2 regions of the Microbacterium sp. NPDC055442 genome follow, and region 1 is predicted to be linked to the other one. Evidence: riboswitches for the same ligand, from Rfam matches in the RefSeq annotation. Region 1 holds a riboswitch; the other holds the start of a gene.
The links. A riboswitch is a leader RNA that binds a small molecule or an ion and turns the genes downstream of it on or off. The one in region 1 is predicted to bind thiamine pyrophosphate.
Positions count from the first base shown of each region.

Region 2: another riboswitch for thiamine pyrophosphate. It lies ahead of ACWIBS_RS09330 (ECF transporter S component); the one in region 1 lies ahead of ACWIBS_RS03695 (ABC transporter substrate-binding protein).

Region 1 is NZ_JBSHLF010000001.1:743,761-752,496, reverse strand. Features, by position in the region: gene ACWIBS_RS03705 (NtaA/DmoA family FMN-dependent monooxygenase) at 112-1,428, opposite strand; gene ACWIBS_RS03700 (YkoF family thiamine/hydroxymethylpyrimidine-binding protein) at 1,430-2,053, opposite strand; TPP riboswitch at 2,093-2,202, shown strand; gene ACWIBS_RS03695 (ABC transporter substrate-binding protein) at 2,227-3,246, shown strand; gene ACWIBS_RS03690 (ABC transporter permease) at 3,252-4,022, shown strand; gene ACWIBS_RS03685 (ABC transporter ATP-binding protein) at 4,019-4,768, shown strand; gene ACWIBS_RS03680 (LysR family transcriptional regulator) at 4,822-5,691, opposite strand; gene ACWIBS_RS03675 (M20 family metallo-hydrolase) at 5,796-7,070, shown strand; gene ACWIBS_RS03670 (pyridoxal-phosphate dependent enzyme) at 7,067-8,155, shown strand; gene ACWIBS_RS03665 (ArgE/DapE family deacylase) at 8,152-8,736, shown strand, end outside.
Region 2 is NZ_JBSHLF010000003.1:425,408-434,143, forward strand. Features, by position in the region: gene ACWIBS_RS09310 (LssY C-terminal domain-containing protein) at 1-149, shown strand, start outside; gene ACWIBS_RS09315 (hypothetical protein) at 146-661, shown strand; gene ACWIBS_RS09320 (DnaJ domain-containing protein) at 719-1,657, shown strand; gene ACWIBS_RS09325 (D-alanyl-D-alanine carboxypeptidase) at 1,662-3,164, opposite strand; TPP riboswitch at 3,204-3,313, shown strand; gene ACWIBS_RS09330 (ECF transporter S component) at 3,307-3,933, shown strand; gene ACWIBS_RS09335 (ABC transporter ATP-binding protein) at 3,939-5,417, shown strand; gene ACWIBS_RS09340 (energy-coupling factor transporter transmembrane component T family protein) at 5,414-6,202, shown strand; gene ACWIBS_RS09345 (DUF488 domain-containing protein) at 6,203-6,550, opposite strand; gene ACWIBS_RS09350 (SDR family NAD(P)-dependent oxidoreductase) at 6,650-7,411, shown strand; gene ACWIBS_RS09355 (enoyl-CoA hydratase/isomerase family protein) at 7,408-8,196, shown strand; gene ACWIBS_RS09360 (SDR family oxidoreductase) at 8,193-8,736, shown strand, end outside.

The DNA of each region.
Region 1 (8,736 bases):
CGGGCTGCGTGCGGGGCGCCGCACCTCGACGATGCGGGCGGCGCACGTCGACGATGCGCGGGCTGCGTGCGGGCGGCGCGCATCGATGTTGGGGCCGGCGACGTCGAGAGATCAGCCCCGCAGGTTGTCGCGGAGCGTCGGTCCCGCGTACTCGGTGCGAAACACACCGCGACGCTGCAGTTCGGGCACGACGCCGTTCACGAACTCTTCGAACGACGAGTGGTACAGCGCCGGCATGATGATGAACCCGTCGGCGGCCTCGCCGCGGAACAGGTGCTCGAGCTCGTCGGCGACGCTCGCCGGCGAGCCCACGATCTGAGGATGCAGCTGATTCAGCGCCTGCTCGATCGCGAGGTCGGCGACGGTGTAGCCGCGCTGCGCGCTCACCGCGGCGAGCATGTCCTCGAACGCGACGCTCCCCGTCGCACCCCGGTGCGCCTCGAGTGTCGTGACGGCGGATGCGGCGGGGTCGAGCGACTCGGCATGCAGCAGCCGAGCGAGCTTGACCAGGGCGTCGTCGAGCGAGATCTGCGCGCGCAGCTGCTCCAGCCGCGACTGCGCATCGGCGTCCGTCCGCCCGAGCACCGGCTGCAGACCCTGCAGGACACGGATGCTGTCCGGATCCCTGCCGTGATCTCGCTCGGCGCGCCCGCGCAGCTCTTGGCGGAAGGCCCGCATCTGGTCTTCGGAGTCTCCGATCGCGAAGACCACCTCCGCCCATCGCGCCGCGAAATCGCGTCCGCGCGGCGAAGCTCCCGCCTGCATGAGCACGGGGTGCCTCTGCGGACTCGCCGGCACCGTTAGGGGTCCGCGCGCCAGGTCGGCGTTGCGCGCCGGCACTCGGTGCACGCGGTCCGGATCCGCGAACCGGCGCGCTTCGCGGTCGAGCACGAGTGCGTCCGCATCCCAGCTCTTCCACAGATCCACGACCGTCTCCGCGACCCGGTCGGCTTTGTCGTACCGAGCGGCCGACCCCGCGATGCTCTCACGCCCGTGATTGCGGGCCTCGGCGTTCGTCGTGGAGGTCACGATGTTCCACGCGACGCGTCCACCCGACAGCTGGTCGACGGTCAGGAGCTGCCGCGCGATCGTGTACGGCGGCGCGAAGCTCGTGGACACGGTCGCGCCGAGCCCGATCCGGCTCGTCACTCCCGCGACGAGCGAGATGAGCGAGATCGGATCGAGGTAGATGCTGCCCTTCCCGCCGGTCGCCAGGGTCGTGTCGACCGTGCCGTCCGCGGCTTCGGGCACCGCCAGTGCGTCGGCGAAGAAGATCATGTCGAACCGGCCGCGCTCCAGCATCCGCCCCAGGTCAGCGAAGAATTCGCCGCGCAGCCAGTCGGCCCGCCCGAGCGGGTTGCGCCAGTTCTCGGCATACTGGCTCGTCGGCGGATTCACCATCGCGACGAGGTGCATCTGCCTCGCCACGTCAGCTCGCCGCGAGAGTCGGACTGTTGATCGAGATCGTGACGTGGGTCGTCACGTGCTGCACGGTTCGTCCCACCGCGATCCAGGCGTTCGCGACGGTCGTCAGCACGTCGGCGAGGTCGCCGTCCAGGCGCGTCGCGTAGTGGTCCGAACCCGCGTACACGCCGATCTCCTTCGCGTGCTCGATCGCGTCGTAGATCGCCGTCATGTGATCGCCGTCGGCACCGCCGTCGAGCAGGGGATACAGCGACCAGTGGGCGCGTGCACGGATGCCGGTGGCCGCGAGCTGCACCGGTTCGGCGCCGATCGCATCCACCCCCGCGGGAAGCTCGCACTGCAGTTCGCCGGGGCAGCCTCGGGAGAGCAGGATCGCCGCGGACACGTGCGCTCCGCCGGAGGACGCGGAGGCGATGACGTCGCGCAGATAGCGCAGCACGTCGTTCTCGGCGCCGCCCACGAAGGTGGAGATGTCGGTCGTGTCGACGGTCACGGCGCTCGCGTCGGCGGTCGCGAGCGCACCCAGGATGATGTCGACGTAGGCGGAGTCGTAGACCGAGAGGGTGAAGCGCGCGCCCACCCCGTACTCGGTCGGAGTGAGCGCGTTCTGATGTATCACGGGGGGCATGACGCACCACGATAGCCCTTCTGCGGATCTCGGCTACGCTCGTCGGTACACGGGAGCTCGGTAGACCGGGCTGAGAGGAAGGTCCCAACCTTCGACCGTCGAACCTGATCTGGATAATGCCAGCGCAGGGAGGCATCTCTTCTTCACCCGTGCCCGATCAGAGGGGCACACCCATGCGAAAACTCCACGCCCTCGCGGCATCCATCTCCATCGTCGCGCTCGGTCTCACCGGCTGCGCAGCCGGGTCGGCGGACTCGCCCGACGACCTCGAGAAGGTCACGTTCGCCCTGGACTGGGCGCCGAACACCAACCACATCGGCGTGTACGTCGCCGATGCGCTCGGATACTTCGACGAGGCGGGGATCGACGTCGAGATCCTGCCGTACGCCTCGACCTCGGTGCCCGAGCTGGTCTCTGCCGGGTCGGCGGACTTCGGGCTGGCCGGTCAAGCGGGCGTGCAGCTGGCTCGCACGGCGGGTCGAGACGTCGTATCGGTCTTCCAGGTGACGCAGTCCGATACGGGCCAACTGGTGCTCCTCGGCGACCGCGACGACATCGAGCGCCCCGCGGACCTCGACGGCGGGGTCTTCGGCGGCTTCGGCTCGCCGCTCTACGGCGCGCTCGCGCGTGCCGTGATCCAGGGCGACGGCGGCGACGGCGACTTCGAAGAGGTCGTGCTCGACACCGGCGCCTATGAGGCGCTGAGTCAGCAGCGCATCGACTTCACGCTCTCGGTCTCGACGTGGCAGGACATCCAGGCCGACATCGACGGTCACCCCTACCGCGCGTTCCGCTACCAGGACTACGGCGTGCCCGACCTGCAGTCGACGGGGATCGTCTCGAGCGACGCCTACCTGGAGGTGAACCCCGAGACGGCTCGGGCGTTCGTCTCAGCCGTGCAGCGCGGTTACGCGTATGCCGCCGCCGAGCCCGAGAACGCGGCTCGCATCCTCATCGAGGCCAATTCCGACACGTTGGGCGCCGCGGAAGAGCTCGTGACGCGCAGCGCGACCCTGCTCGCGGAGGAGTACTTCGTCGCCGACGGCGTCGCGATCGGCGAGGCCGTGCCCCAGAAGTGGGAGGACTTCGGCGCGTTCCTCATCGCCCACGGTGTGCTGACGGATGCCGCGGGGGCGGTCGTGACCGAGGCGCCCGACTGGTCGGAGTACTACTCGACCGACTACCTCGAGTGAGCAGGATGCGCGGCACCGTCGGCGTCGTCCTGCCCCCGATCGCCGCCGCACTGACGATCCTCGTTCTGTGGGAGGTCGTGGCGAACGCGGGCCTCGTCGCGGCCGGCGTCCTGCCCTCGCCGACCCGGATCCTCGAGCAGGGGTTCGGCGAGCGGGAGGTGCTGCTGCGCCACACGATCCCCACGCTCACCGCGACCGCACTGGGCTTCACGCTGTCGATCGCGGTCGCATTCCTCACCGCGACCGCGCTCGACTTCTTCGCGCTCGGACGGCGGGCGGTGATGCCGCTGCTCATCGTGAGCCAGACCCTGCCGCTCATCGCGCTCGCGCCGCTGGTCGTGCTGTGGTTCGGGTTCGGTCTGCTGCCGAAGGTGCTGCTCGTCGCGTTCGTCACGTTCTTCCCGATGGTGGTGGGACTCATGCGCGGCTTCGCCTCCGCCGATCCCGACGCCGAGCACCTGCTGCGCTCGATGGGGGCGGGCACACGCACCGTGTTCCGCATGGTCCGGCTGCCCACGGCGATGCCGTCGTTCTTCTCCTCGCTGCGCATCTCGATCACCTACGCCGTCGTGGGCGCGATCTTCGCGGAGTACGCCGGCGCCGTCTCGGGCCTGGGCGTCTACATGCAGAGCGCGAAGAACGTGTTCCGAACGGATCTGGTGCTCGCGGCCGTCGCGGTCAGCTCGGTGCTGACACTCCTTCTCTACGGGCTCGTCGGTCTGGTGGAACGCCTCGTACTGCCCTGGCTGCGCGTCGAGAAGGGTGCACTGCGATGAACGTCGGCGGCCTGGAACTCACCGGCATCCGCAAAGGCTTCGACGGGATGCCGGTGCTCGATGACCTCACTCTGTCGGTCGCGCCCGGTGAGATCGTGAGCCTGATCGGCCCGAGCGGCAGCGGCAAGTCGACGCTCCTCTCGCTGCTCACGGGTGAGCTCGTCGCCGATGCCGGCCGGATCCTCTTCGACGGCGCCCCCGTGCCGGAACGAGAGCGGCCCTTCGCGTTCATGCCGCAGCGAGACGTGCTGCTGCCGTGGCGTCGCGCTCTCGACAACGCCGCGATCGGGCTCGAGGTCGCGGGCGTGCCACGGCGTGAAGCGCGGCGCCGCGCCGGCGAGCTGTTCGACGCCTTCGGGCTGTCCGGCAGTGAGCGGCGCTACCCGCGCCAGCTGTCCGGAGGGATGCGGCAGCGGGTGTCGCTAGCTCGCACGGTCGTGCAGGGCAAGCCGCTGCTCCTGCTCGACGAGCCGTTCGGTGCGCTCGACGCGATCACCCGCGACGAGATGCAGGAGTGGCTGCTGACCGTCTGGGCGCAGCACCGGTGGAGCGTGCTGCTCGTGACGCATGACATCCGCGAGGCGGTCCGGCTGTCGGACCGCGTCTACGTCATCTCGCGCCGTCCCGCCCGGATCATCGGTGAGGCCGTGGTGTCGAGGGACATCCCGCGGGGGGAGGGGTTCGTGACGGATCCGCGAGTGCCCGCCCTGGAAGAGCGGCTGCGCGACCTGCTGCGTGCCGGCTAGACGCGCGCGGATGGCCCCGCCGAGGACTCGCCGATCGGCGCATCAGGTCGCCGTCAGGCGACGGCCCGGTGCAGCGCGGCGCGGACGGCCGCGATCGCGGGCGAGGTCTCGCTGCCGGCGCGCACCGAGCTCTCGATCATCCGGCTCCGTCCCGTGTCGTGCAGGCGGATGCCGCCGGCCCGGGCGGCCACGAGATCGGGCAGGAACCCCGCAGCGAGCCCGCGATCGATGAGCTGCGCGTGCAGCAGGACATCCGCCGTCTCGAAGGCGACGCGCGGCTCGAAGCCCGCGCCGCGGCACATCGCGTCCGACCAGGCCCGCGCGTTCGTGCCGACGTGCTCCATGATCCACGGGGCATCCGCCAGATCGGACAGGGCCTCGCCCGACCAGGAGTCCGGCACCGCGAGGCGCAGCGTATCCCGCGCGAGTTCGTCGGTGAGAACGCCCGCGCGAGGTGTCGCCGGCTCGCCCGGATAGCGCTCCGACAGGACGACGTCGAACTCGCGCGCGACCAGGCCGGGGATCGCGGCCGGGGCGTCGATGTGCGAGAAGCGCACATCGAGACTCGGATGCTGCGCCGTGAGCGCGGCCAGCGCGCGGGGCACGATCGTGTGCGCGGCCGTCTGGAAGGTCGCGATGCGTACGGTTCCCATGACGGCGCCGCGACTCGCCGCAACTCCCGCTTCGGCACGCTCGAGCTCGCGCAGGACCGCTTCGGCGTGACCCACGAGCACATCGGCGGTCGCCGTGAGCCGCACGCCGCGTCCCACCGGCTCCAGCAGAGGCACGCCGACTTCGCGCTCGAGCACGGCGAGCTGGTGGGAGATCGCCGACGGGCTGTAGCCGAGTGCGGCCCCCACGGAGGCAAGCGTCCCGCGCAGCCGGAGCTCGCGGAGCAGTCTCAGCCGGTGCACGTCGTACATGGCTTCCTCTCATGAAGAGAACTCATCAGTACCGATGAGAAGCATGCTATCGATTCGTCGGTACGGACGCGGGATGCTGGCATCCACCGACCCGGGAGACGCACATGACCGACACGACTCACGCCCCCGCTTCTGTCGCGATCGATGGACAGCACCTGTGGGACCGCCTCATGGAGCTCGCGCGCATCGGCGCCTATCAGGACGACGCGACAGGACTCGTCGGTGTCGACCGACAGTCGCTCACCGACGAGGATGCCGCCGGTCGGCGCCTTCTCGTGGAATGGATGCGGGAGGCCGGTCTCGACGTCACGATCGACGAGATGGGCAACATCTTCGGTCGTCGAGAGGGGACCGAGCCCGGCCTCGCGCCGGTCATCGCCGGATCTCACATCGACAGCGTCGGAACGGCGGGCGCCTTCGACGGATGCCTCGGCGTGCTGGGCGCGCTCGAGACGGTGCGCGCTCTCGATGAGCAGGCGATCCGCACGCGCCGCCCCATCGTCGTCGCCGCATGGACCGAGGAGGAAGGTGTGCGGTTCGGCACCGACATGCTGGGGTCCGCCGTCGCGGCGGGCCGCATCCGGCTGGAGGACGCGTACGCGCTGACGGATGCGCGCGGCCTCCGCTTCGGAGACGAGCTCGCGCGCATCGGCTTCCGCGGTCAGCGCTCCGTGCGCATCGAGCCTGTGCACGCCTACGTCGAATGCCACATCGAGCAGGGGCCCGTTCTGCTGCGCGAAGGCGTCCCGATCGGCGTCGTGACCGGTGTGCAGGCCATCTCGTGGCAGCGGATCACCGTGCACGGCCGCGCCGCGCACGCCGGCACGACGCCGACCGAGCTGCGCGCCGACGCCGGACTTGCCGCGGCCCAGATCGTCGTGAAGGTCCGCGAGATGGTGGACTCGGGCGTCTATGGCCGGCTGCGCGGCACCGTCGGGCTCATCTCGACGTCGCCCGGACTGCCGAGCGTCGTCCCCGACCGCGCCGAACTGACGGTGGACCTGCGAAATCCGGACGATGCGCACCTGGCCGCCGCCGAACGCGATTTCGCGGCGTACCTCGAGACGCTTCCCGGCACGCAGCCCGGCCTGCGCGTCGAGTCCGCCCGCATGGCGAGGACGACGAGCGTGCCGTTCGACACGGGCATCCAGGAGACGATCGCTCAGGTCGCGACAGACCTCGGGTACGACACGATGCCGCTCATGTCCGGCGCCGGACACGACGCGCAGGAGATGGCGGTGATCGCCCCGACCGCGATGGTCTTCGTGCGCGGCCAGTACGACGGCATCAGCCACAATCCGCGCGAGTACTCGACGCCCGAGGACTGCGCAGCGGGCATCGCGGTGCTCGCCGACACGGTGCGTAGGCTCGCGTCATGAGCGTCGACGCCTACCTGAACCCTGCCGCCCGTCGCTGGCGGACCGACCGCTCGCCCGATGCCCTCGGCTTCCACGCCTCGCTCCCGGGATACGCCCCGACGAGGCTCGTCGAGCTTCCCGGGATCGCCCGTGAGCTCGGCGTCGCGCGCGTGTTCGTGAAGGAGGAGGCTTCGCGGCTCAGGCTTCCCGCGTTCAAGATCCTGGGGGCGTCGTACGCCGTGTCGCGCGCGCTCACGGAACGTGTCGGGGGCAGCGGGGCCCTCCCGGTCGATGAGCTTCGGGAACGGCTGCGGACCACGGGGCCCGTCCGGCTCGTCGCGGCGACCGACGGCAACCACGGCCGTGCCGTCGCCCACATGGCGCGGCTGCTCGGCATCCCCGCCCGTATCTATACGCCGGCCGACATCACGCCCGAAGCGAAGGCCGGGATCGAATCCGAAGGGGCGAACCGCATCGAGGTGGATGCGCCGTACGACGACGTCGTCGCCGAAGCCGCGGAATCCGCGGGCGATGCCGACGTGCTCATCCAGGACACGTCCTGGGAGGGTTACGAGCGCATCCCGCAGTGGATCGTCGAGGGCTACACGACGCTCGTCGTGGAGGCCGATCAGCAGCTGTCCGAAGTCGGTGCACGCGCGGAGGTCGTCGTCGTGCCGGTCGGCGTCGGCTCGCTCGCCGAAGCCGTCGTGCGGCACTATCGCTCGGGCGGCACGGCGCCCACCGTGCTCAGCGTCGAGCCCACGGCGGCGCCGACGCTGCGGGAGTCGCTGCGCGCGGGCAGGCCCGTCACGGTCGAGGCGTCGTCGACCATCATGGCGGGCCTCAACTGCGGCACTCCCACCGCCGGCGGCTGGCCCACACTGCACCGCGGCATCGATGCGGCGGTGACGGTGACGGATGCCGCGACCGCACGCGCCGTGCACGATCTCGAAGCCCTCGGCGTCGATGCCGGACCCTGCGGGGCGGCGACGCTCGCCGGCATCCGCTCTCTCGCCGAGGTCGCACCGCTCGCCCCCGAGGCGACCGTGCTGCTGCTCAGCACCGAGAGCCGCGCCGCCAACCCGCTCCCGACGGACCTGTCGTGAGCGATGTCGTCGATCTCCTGAAGGAGCTCATCGCGATCGACTCGGTCAATCCCGAGCTCGTGGCCGGGGGAGCGGGCGAGGCCGAGATCGCCGCGTTCGCCCACGCGTGGCTCGACGCCCGCGGGTTCACCTGCCGGCTCGTCGAGCGTGCGCCGGGGCGCACCTCGGTCCTCGCCGTCTCACCCGGATCGGGCGGCGGGCGCAGCATCATGCTCAACGGGCACATCGACACGGTCGCCCTCAGCAGCTACGACGGTGAGGGGCTGCGTCCCGTCGTGCGCGACGGGAGCCTGTTCGGTCGCGGTTCGTACGACATGAAATCCGGCGTCGCCGCGATCATGGTGGCTGCCGCGACGGTCGCCGCGGAGCCCCACGCGGGCGACATCGTCGTTGCACTCGTCGCCGACGAGGAATGGGCCAGCGCCGGCACGGAGGACGTGCTGCGCCACGTCGTGACCGACACGGCCGTCGTCGTCGAGCCCAGTGGGCTCGACCTCGTCATCGCGCACCGGGGATTCGTGTGGGCCGAGGTGACGGTCCACGGCCGCGCGGCGCACGGGTCCCGCCCGGACCTCGGAATC
Region 2 (8,736 bases), on a different contig from region 1:
TGACGGGCGCCGATCCCCGCGTGACGGTCGACGTCATCCGCGACTTCTCGACGGGGTATCACTCGCGAAACGGCGGAGGCGACAGCATCCGCACCGACGGCGACCTGCCGATCGTCGACGTGCGCGCGATCGCCGAGGTGACGACATGACCGGGATGCCGCGCAAGCGCCCCGCCTTCGAGCCGGCCTCGCGGCTGCTCGTGCCGACCGGGTACGACCCGGGCATGCGCCGGCCCGCCCCCATCGTGGCGGGCTTCGTGCTCGTGATGCTGCGCGTGCTCGCCGGCGCGGTCATGCTGCTGGGTGTCGCGTTCGGATGGGACTGGCTCATCCTGCCCGACGGCGACGAGCTCGCGTCGCTGCGAGAGGACACCGTGACCGGTCCCGTGGCGATCGCGCTCATCGTCGTCGTGGGCTCGATCACGCTGCTGCTCGATCTGACGTTCGGCGTGCTGGTCTTCCGCGGCCGCAACATCGCCCGCGTCATCGTCATGCTCGTCTCGGTCGTCTCGATCACGTCGTCGTTCGTCGCGTGGTGGGCGCAGGGGCAGGACATCACCCTGCGCACGACCTTCGTGTCGCTGAGCCTGGACATCCTGATCCTGCTGGCGCTGTCCAGCCGCGGCGCCGCCGCCTACGCGCGGCGTCACGAACGACGCTGAGGGCGACGTGGCATAACCTGTAAGCCGCCGCGGCCGCGGCGCCGATCGGGAGGGTGCGTGTTCGACAGTCCGCTCTCGGCGTCGGCCTACGACGTGCTCGGCGTCGCCCCCGATGTCGACGACGAGACGCTGCGCCGCGCCTATCGTCTGCGCCTGCGGCAGACCCACCCCGACACGGGCGGGGAGGCCGCCGTCTTCGTGCAGGTGCAGCGCGCGTGGGAGCTCGTCGGCACGATCCAGGCGCGCGCCGCCTACGACCGCGGACACGGGTTCGGGGCGCACGCCGCGCCGAGCTTCGCTCAGGATGCCGCGGGCTGGCGTCCGCCGCGCCCCGCGGCCGACACGCGGCCGCGGGCCCGGTCGCACGGTCATCCCGGGGGCTGGAACCGCGAGCGCTATCTGCGACTCATGCGGGAATGGGTCGGCCGGGGCGTCGACCTCGACGACCCCTACGATCCCGCCCTCGTGCGCTCCGCGCCCCACCACCTGCGCGGACTCCTCGCCGACGCGCTCGCCGAAGAGGCGACGGCCCGCATCGTGGCCGATCTCGGGATGGGCTACACCGTGTGGCACGACGTGCGTGCGGCCGCTCGCGGAGACGGGCCCGACGCCAAGATCGACCACATCGTGCTGGGGCCGAGTGGACTGTATGCCGTGCAGTCGGCCGACACGGGCGGCCCCGTGCGCGTGCGCCGGGGCGAGCTCATCGGCGAGGGGGTGACGGGTGCGCCCCTGGCGACCCTGGTCGGCCGCACACGCGCCCTCGCGCGCGCCGCGGGGGTGCGGTTCGGCGGAGCGATCGTCGTGCTTCCCGACGACGACGTCGCGCACCCCATCGACGAGCTCGGGAAGGTGCGCGGCACTCCCGTCGCGATCGTGTCGCGCAGCGCCCTGTCGACGATCCTGCGCCGCGGCGTGGCCGGCGCGCGGTCGATCGGCGGGACCGAGGTCTTCGACCTGCGCACCCGCCTTCAGCAGACCGTGCGCTTCGCCTGATCGGTCAGCTGGTCAGCCCGAACAGTTCGAGCGGGTGCGTCAGTCGCCACCAGGCATCCGGATCTGCGATGTCGTCGGAAAGACGCAGCGGCACGGCGGCGCGATCGAGCGGGCCGACGGCCGAGAGTTCGCCGACCGTGGCGCCCTTCGCGCGTGCGTCACCGAGGTCGAACGCGGTCGACACGGCGGCGGCGCTGCCGTTCCACAGCACGACGGCGGCATCCTCGGCGGTGACGATCGGCACGTTCGCGCCCCACGCGGTCGTCGCCCGGCCCACCGTCGTGCCCGCTTCGACCGAGGGCCGCGGCTGCAGCTCGGTCTCGATCTGGGCATAGAGGGCGCGTGAGACGGCGACCCGGGCGTCGCCGTCGGGCTGTCCCAGCACCGACGCGTACACGCGCACGGGGGTCTCGCCCACCATGACGTCTTTCGCCGTCAGCACGTTCCAGGTGTCCAGGGTGCCCGTCTTGACGCCGATGACGCCGGCATCCTCGAGCAGCCGGTTCGTGTTCTCGATGACGCCCACGCCCGGAAGGTCGACGGAGCGCTTGGCGACGATCTCGGCGATGACGGGGTGGGCGAGGGCCTTCTGCGCGAGGGTCAGCAGGGCGGCGGGGGTCGCGATGTTGCGCGGGTCCAGTCCCGTGGGCTCGACGACCTCGATGCCCTCGACGCCGTGCGTGCGGAGCCATCCGTTCGCCGCCTCCGCGAAGATCTCGTCGGTCGGCCAGAGCGTCGTTGCGAGGCGGTCGGCGTAGTTGTTGCCCGAGGCGATGAGCATGCCTTCGAGCATCTGGTACTGCGTCAGGGCCCCGCCGACGGGAACATCGAGCGCCGATTCGCCGTTGGCGCGGTACTGCCAGTATCGCGTTCGGTCGTACCCCGTGAACCGGTACTCGGGCCCCGCCTCGCCGAGTTCGAGCGGCATCTCCTCGAGCACCGCGAGTGCCGTGACGACCTTCGTGATGCTCGCGATGCTGAGCGGTTCGGGCATCGACGCGAGCTGCGTGTCGAAGCCGTCGACCGCGACGGCGGCGGCGCCGACGTCGGGCCAGGGCAGAGCGGCCTCCGCCGCGGCGACGGGCTGCACGCCGATCGCCTCGATCGTCGGCGCGACGGCGTGCAGGGGCCACAGCAGCGTGGTGGCGGCATACGCCCCCACGACGAGCGCGACGAGCGAGGCGGGGACGAGCACACCCGCGCGCAGCGGCGACCGGCGCGGACCCCGTCCGAGCAGATCGGGGCCGGGCTCGGCGGGCACCGGCGACATCCCCACCCGAGCGGAGTCGACCCACGCGAGGGCTCGCCGACCCGACAGTGCGCCGGCGGTGATGGCGGGCGCGTCCGTGCTCGTGCGCGGCAGATCAGGAGAGGGGAGCGTCACGTCGGTCGTCGTCGCCGACGCCGTCGGCGCCTCATCGGCCTCGAGGGTCGCCGTCACCGCGCGCATGGCCGCCTGATTGCGCAGGGCACGGCGCGAGGGCGGTGGGGTGATGTCGGGGGCCACCCGCCTACGGTACAACGCGCGGCGGGCGGCTATACTCATCGGCACAACCACGGGAGTCCGGTGAGCCGGGCTGAGAGGAAGCGACCCACGCTTCGACCGTCGAACCTGATCCGGATCATGCCGGCGCAGGGAGGAGCATCCGATGCACACCGTCACGTCCGCATCCACCCGGTCCACGAACGTCCGCAGGCTGCGCTGGAGAGTCGTCGACATCGTCGTCGCGAGCGTCATCGGCGTCGCGTCGGGACTCATCTTCCTGCTGTGGAACATCGGCTATCTCGGGCCCAAGACGCTGCTCGAACCGCTCGCGCCGGGCATCCAGGGTCTGCTCGACGGCCCCTGGCTCTTCGCCGGCGTGCTGGGCGCGCTCATCATCCGAAAGCCCGGCGCCGCGATCTACACCGAGACGCTCGCCGCCGTCGTCTCGGCGCTCGTCGGCAACACGTGGGGCGGGTTCCTCACGATCGAGGCCGGTCTCGTGCAGGGCCTCGGCGCCGAGCTGATCTTCCTGCTCTTCCTCTACAAGCGCTGGTCGTTCCCCGTTGCCGTGCTGGCGGGCGCGGGTGCGGCGCTGACCGGCGGGATCAACAACCTGCTCCTGTGGTACCCCGGAGCAGATGTGACCTTCACGGTCATCTACATGATCAGCACGCTCCTCTCGGGTGCCGTGATCGCGGGCGCGCTGTCGTGGGTGCTCGCCCGCGGGCTCGCCGCGACGGGGGCGCTCGACCGGTTCGCGTCGGGGCGCGCGGCACGCGTGCGCGTCTAGCCGTGATGAGCACCGTCTCCGGCCCCGCCGTCGTCGAGGCGCGCGGGTGGGGGTGGCGCCACGCGTCGCGTCACGCCTGGGCCGTGCGCGAGGCGACCTTCCGCATCGAGCCCGGCGAGCGCGTGCTGCTGCTCGGGGCGTCGGGATCGGGCAAGTCGACGCTCCTGCACGGCCTGGCGGGCGTGCTCGGCGGCGAGGAGGAGGGCGAGTCCGAGGGCGAGCTGCTCATCGACGGCGTGCCGGCCGCGGCAGTACGAGGCCGGGCGGGACTTGTGCTGCAGGACCCCGACTCGCAGGTGATCCTCGCCCGCGTCGGCGACGACGTCGCGTTCGGCTGCGAGAACTTCGGCATCCCGCGCGAGGAGATCTGGCGGCGCGTCGCGAGCTCGCTCGACGCCGTCGGCCTCGATGTGCCGCTCGACCGGCCGACGAAGCAGCTGTCCGGCGGCCAGAAGCAGCGCCTCGCGCTCGCCGGCGCGCTCGCGATGCGCCCCGGGCTCGTGCTGCTCGACGAGCCCACGGCCAACCTCGACCCCGACGGGGTCGGAGAAGTGCGCGCCGCCGTCGCCGCGATGCTCGACGCGCACGACGCGACCCTCGTCGTCGTCGAGCACCGCGTCCAGGTGTGGCTGCCGCTGGTGACCCGCGTCATCGTGCTGGGTGCGGGCGGCGTCGTGGCCGACGGACCCGTCGACGACGTGCTGCGCGGTCGCGCCGTCGAGCTCGCGGCAGGCGGCGTGTGGGTTCCCGGGCATCCGCCCGCGCACCCGCCCGCGCCGCCGCGACCCGCCGGTGCCGTGCTGCTCGAAGCGCGCGACCTCGCCGTCGAGCGCGTGCGCGGACGCGCCGTCGCGACGGGCCTGGAGGTCGACGTGCGCGCCGGCGCGGCCCTCGCCGTGACGGGCCCCAACGGCGCGGGGAAGTCCACGCTCGGCCTCACGCTCGCGGGCCTGCTGCCACCGGCATCCGGATCCCTGCGGGCGCACCCGCTGCTCGCTGACGGCGCGGGCGACTCGCCGATCGGCTGGGCGTCGCGGCAGCTGCTGACCCGCATCGGCACCGTCTTCCAGGACCCCGAGCACCAGCTCCTCGGACGCACCGTGCGCGGCGAGCTCGAGATCGGACCGCGAGCGCTGCGCCTGCCCGAGGACGAGATCTCCCGCCGCGTCGACGAGCTGCTCGAGCGGCTGCGCCTGGTCCGGCTCGCGGGGGCGAATCCGTACACGCTGTCCGGCGGCGAGAAGCGGCGGCTCACGGTCGCAGCGGCGCTCGCGACGGCGCCGCGCGTGCTCGTGCTCGATGAGCCCACATTCGGTCAGGACGCCCGCACGTGGGCCGAGCTCGTGGCGTTGCTGGCCCGGCTCCGCGACGAGGGCTCGGCGATCGTCACGATCACGCACGATCTCGATGTCGTCGAGGCGCTGCGCGCCGAGCAGTTCCGGATGCCGCGCCCCGATCCGGATGCCGCAGGGTCGCTGCCATGACCCTGCTCGACACGCACGCGCGCACGGGCGCCGTCGCCCGCATCAACCCCGTCGCGAAGCTCGGCGCGAGCGCGCTCATCGCGATCCCGCTCGTGCTGACGCTCGACCCCGTCTCGGCGGCGGTCGCGCTGCTGCTCGAGTGCCTGCTGCTGCCCTTCGCGGGGCTGCGCTGGCGGGAGTTCTGGATGCGGACGTGGCCCGTGTGGCTCGCCGCGCCCCTCACGGCCGTCACGATCGCGCTCTACGGCGAGACATCGGGTGAGATCTACGTCGAGTGGTTCGTCGTGCGGATCAGCGACGGCTCGCTCGAACTCGCCCTCGCGACGCTGCTGCGCGTGCTGGCGATCGCGCTGCCGTCGGTCGTGCTCTTCGTCACGGTCGACCCCACCGATCTCGCCGACGGGCTCGCGCAGATCGCGCGGCTCCCCGCCCGGTTCGTGCTCGGAGCGCTCGCGGGCCTGCGGATGGTCGGGCTCTTCCTCGACGACTGGCGGGCGCTCGAGCTCGCCCGCCGGGCCCGTGGCGTCGCCGATCGCGGCCGCATCCGGCGCTTCCTCGGCATGGCCTTCGCGCTGCTCGTGCTCTCGATCCGCCGAGGGACGAAGCTCGCGACGGCGATGGAGGCCCGCGGGTTCGGGGCGCCGACACGGCGCACGTGGGCGCGCGAATCCCGCTTCGGGGCGCGCGAATGGGCGCTCATGGGCATTGGTCTCGCGATCGCCCTCATCGCGATCGGCGCGGCGCTGTGGGCGGGCACGTGGAACTTCATCCTCGGCCCCTCGTGATCACTCGGCGAGGAGAACCTCGCGCAGGATGACGGCCTGGTTGTACTGCGGGTCGTGGGCTCCGAACAGCAGCGTGCACACGGGATGCTGCGCCAGTTCCGCCCGCAGCGCGCGGACGGCGGGGTTTCCGGCGAGCTCGGTGCGGTAGGCCGACACGAAGTCCTCCCACGGCAGGCCGCCGTGGTGGAACGCCTCGCGCAGGGCGGCGGAGGGCGCGACATCCTTCGCCCATTCGTCCAGCGCCGCGCGCTCCTTCGAGACGCCGCGCGGCCACAGCCGGTCCACGAGCACGCGGAAGCCGTCGCCGGGTTCCGCGTCGTCGTAGATCCGCTTGAGCTGCAGCTGCATGCCCCCATCCAACACCTTTCGCGGAGAGAGGGCACGGCGTCGCCCATATGCTGGACGCGACGTCGCGGCGCAGGCCGCAATCGGTTCGAAGGAGAGCACATGAATCTGACCGGAGCTTCGGCACTCGTGACCGGCGGTGCCAGCGGATTGGGTCTGGCCACGGCCCGTCGGCTCGCGGCCGAGGGGGCTGCCGTCACGATCGTCGACCTTCCCGGGTCGGTCGGAGCCGACATCGCGGCCGAGCTCGAAGGGTCGTTCGCGGCCGCCGACGTCACCTCGCCCGAGCAGGTCGCCGCCGCCGTCGAGACCGCGTCGGCGGCCGGTCCGCTGCGCGTCGTCGTCAACTGCGCCGGCATCGCGCCGCCGGCGAAGGTGCTCGACCGCGAGGGCAACCCGACGGGACTGGACGCCTTCGAGAAGATCGTGCGCGTCAACCTCGTCGGCACGTACAACGTCATCGCGCAGGCCTCGGCCGCGATCGCTCGCACCGAGCCGACCGAAGAGGGCGATCGCGGCGTCATCGTCAACACGGCATCCGTCGCGGCGTTCGACGGGCAGATCGGTCAGCCGGGATACGCCGCATCCAAGGGCGGCGTGCACGCCATGACGCTGCCGATCGCACGCGAGCTCGCCCGCCACGGCATCCGCGTCGTGACGATCGCGCCCGGCATCATGGAGACGCCGATGCTGCTGGGCCTGCCCCAGGCCGCACAGGACTCCCTCGGCCAGCAGGTTCCGTACCCGTCGCGACTCGGCCGCCCCGACGAGTACGCGCGCCTGGTGATGGCGATCGTCGACAACGAGTACCTCAACGGTGAGACGATCCGCCTCGACGGGGCGATCCGGATGGCGCCCAAGTGAGCGGCGTCCTGCTGCGGGTCGACGAGGGCCTCGCGCGGATCACCCTGAACCGCCCCGACCGGCTGAACGCCTTCGACGCCGATATGGCGCACGCGTGGGTGGATGCCACGACCGAGGCGACGTCGCGCTCCGATGTCGGAGCGATCCTGCTCGACGCGGCCGGACGCGCCTTCTGCGCGGGCGGCGACGTGCTCGCGATGGCGCAGGACGCGTACGCCGGCGCAGACATCGTCGAGCTCGCGGGCGTCATCAATCGCGGCATCCTGGCTCTTCTCGAATCCTCGGTTCCCGTCGTCGCCGCGGCGCAGGGCACGACGGCGGGCGGGGGCCTGGGGATCCTGCTGACGAGCGACTACGCGGTCGTGGGCGCCGACTCGAAGCTCGGCAGCCTGTATGCCAACATCGGCCTGACGCCCGACCTGTCCGTCACGACGAAGCTCGCGCGCGCTGTCGGCGAGCGGCGGGCGCTGCAGCTCGTGCTGCAGGACCGGCTGCTGACGGCGCAGGAGGCGCTCGAGTGGGGCCTCGTGGCCGAGGTCGTCGACCCCGAACGCGTCGGGGCGCGGGCCGAGGAGATCGCGCGGTTCTGGCTCGCGGGCGCCGCGGGCGCGTACGGCGAGGCGAAGCGCCTGATCCGCTCGCAGCCCGGCCGCACCGTCGCCGAGCAGCTCGCCGAAGAGGCCCGCACGATCGGTGCGGCGCTGGACACCGCCGAAGCGCAGGCCCGTGTCGCGGCGTTCGCGGCGCGATCACGGCCCAAGACCTCGTCGAAGGAGACCCCATGACCCCCACGCCCGCCGCCCCCGAGGGCGGACGACTCGCCGAAAAGACGATCCTGATGTCGGGCGGCAGCCGCGGCATCGGGCTCGCGATCGCGCTGCGTGCGGCGCGTGAGGGCGCGAACATCGCGCTCATGGCGAAGACCGACACGCCGCATCCGAAGCTCGCGGGCACGGTGCACACGGCGGCCGAGGCGATCCGTGCGGCCGGAGGGCAGGCGCTGCCGATCGTCGGCGACGTGCGCAACGACGGCGACGTCACCGAGGCCGTGTTCACGACGCAGGGCGAGTTCGGCGGCATCGACATCGTGGTCAACAACGCCTCCGTCATCGACCTGTCGCGATCGCTCGACCTGTCGGCGAAGAAGTACGACCTCATGCAGGACGTCAACGTGCGCGGCACCTTCATGCTCTCGCGGGCAGCGGTGCCGATCCTGAAGGAGGCCGCGAACCCGCACATCATCTCGCTCTCGCCGCCGCTGAACCTCACGCCGCAGTGGCTCGGTGCGCACACGGGCTACACGCTCGCGAAGTACGGCATGACGA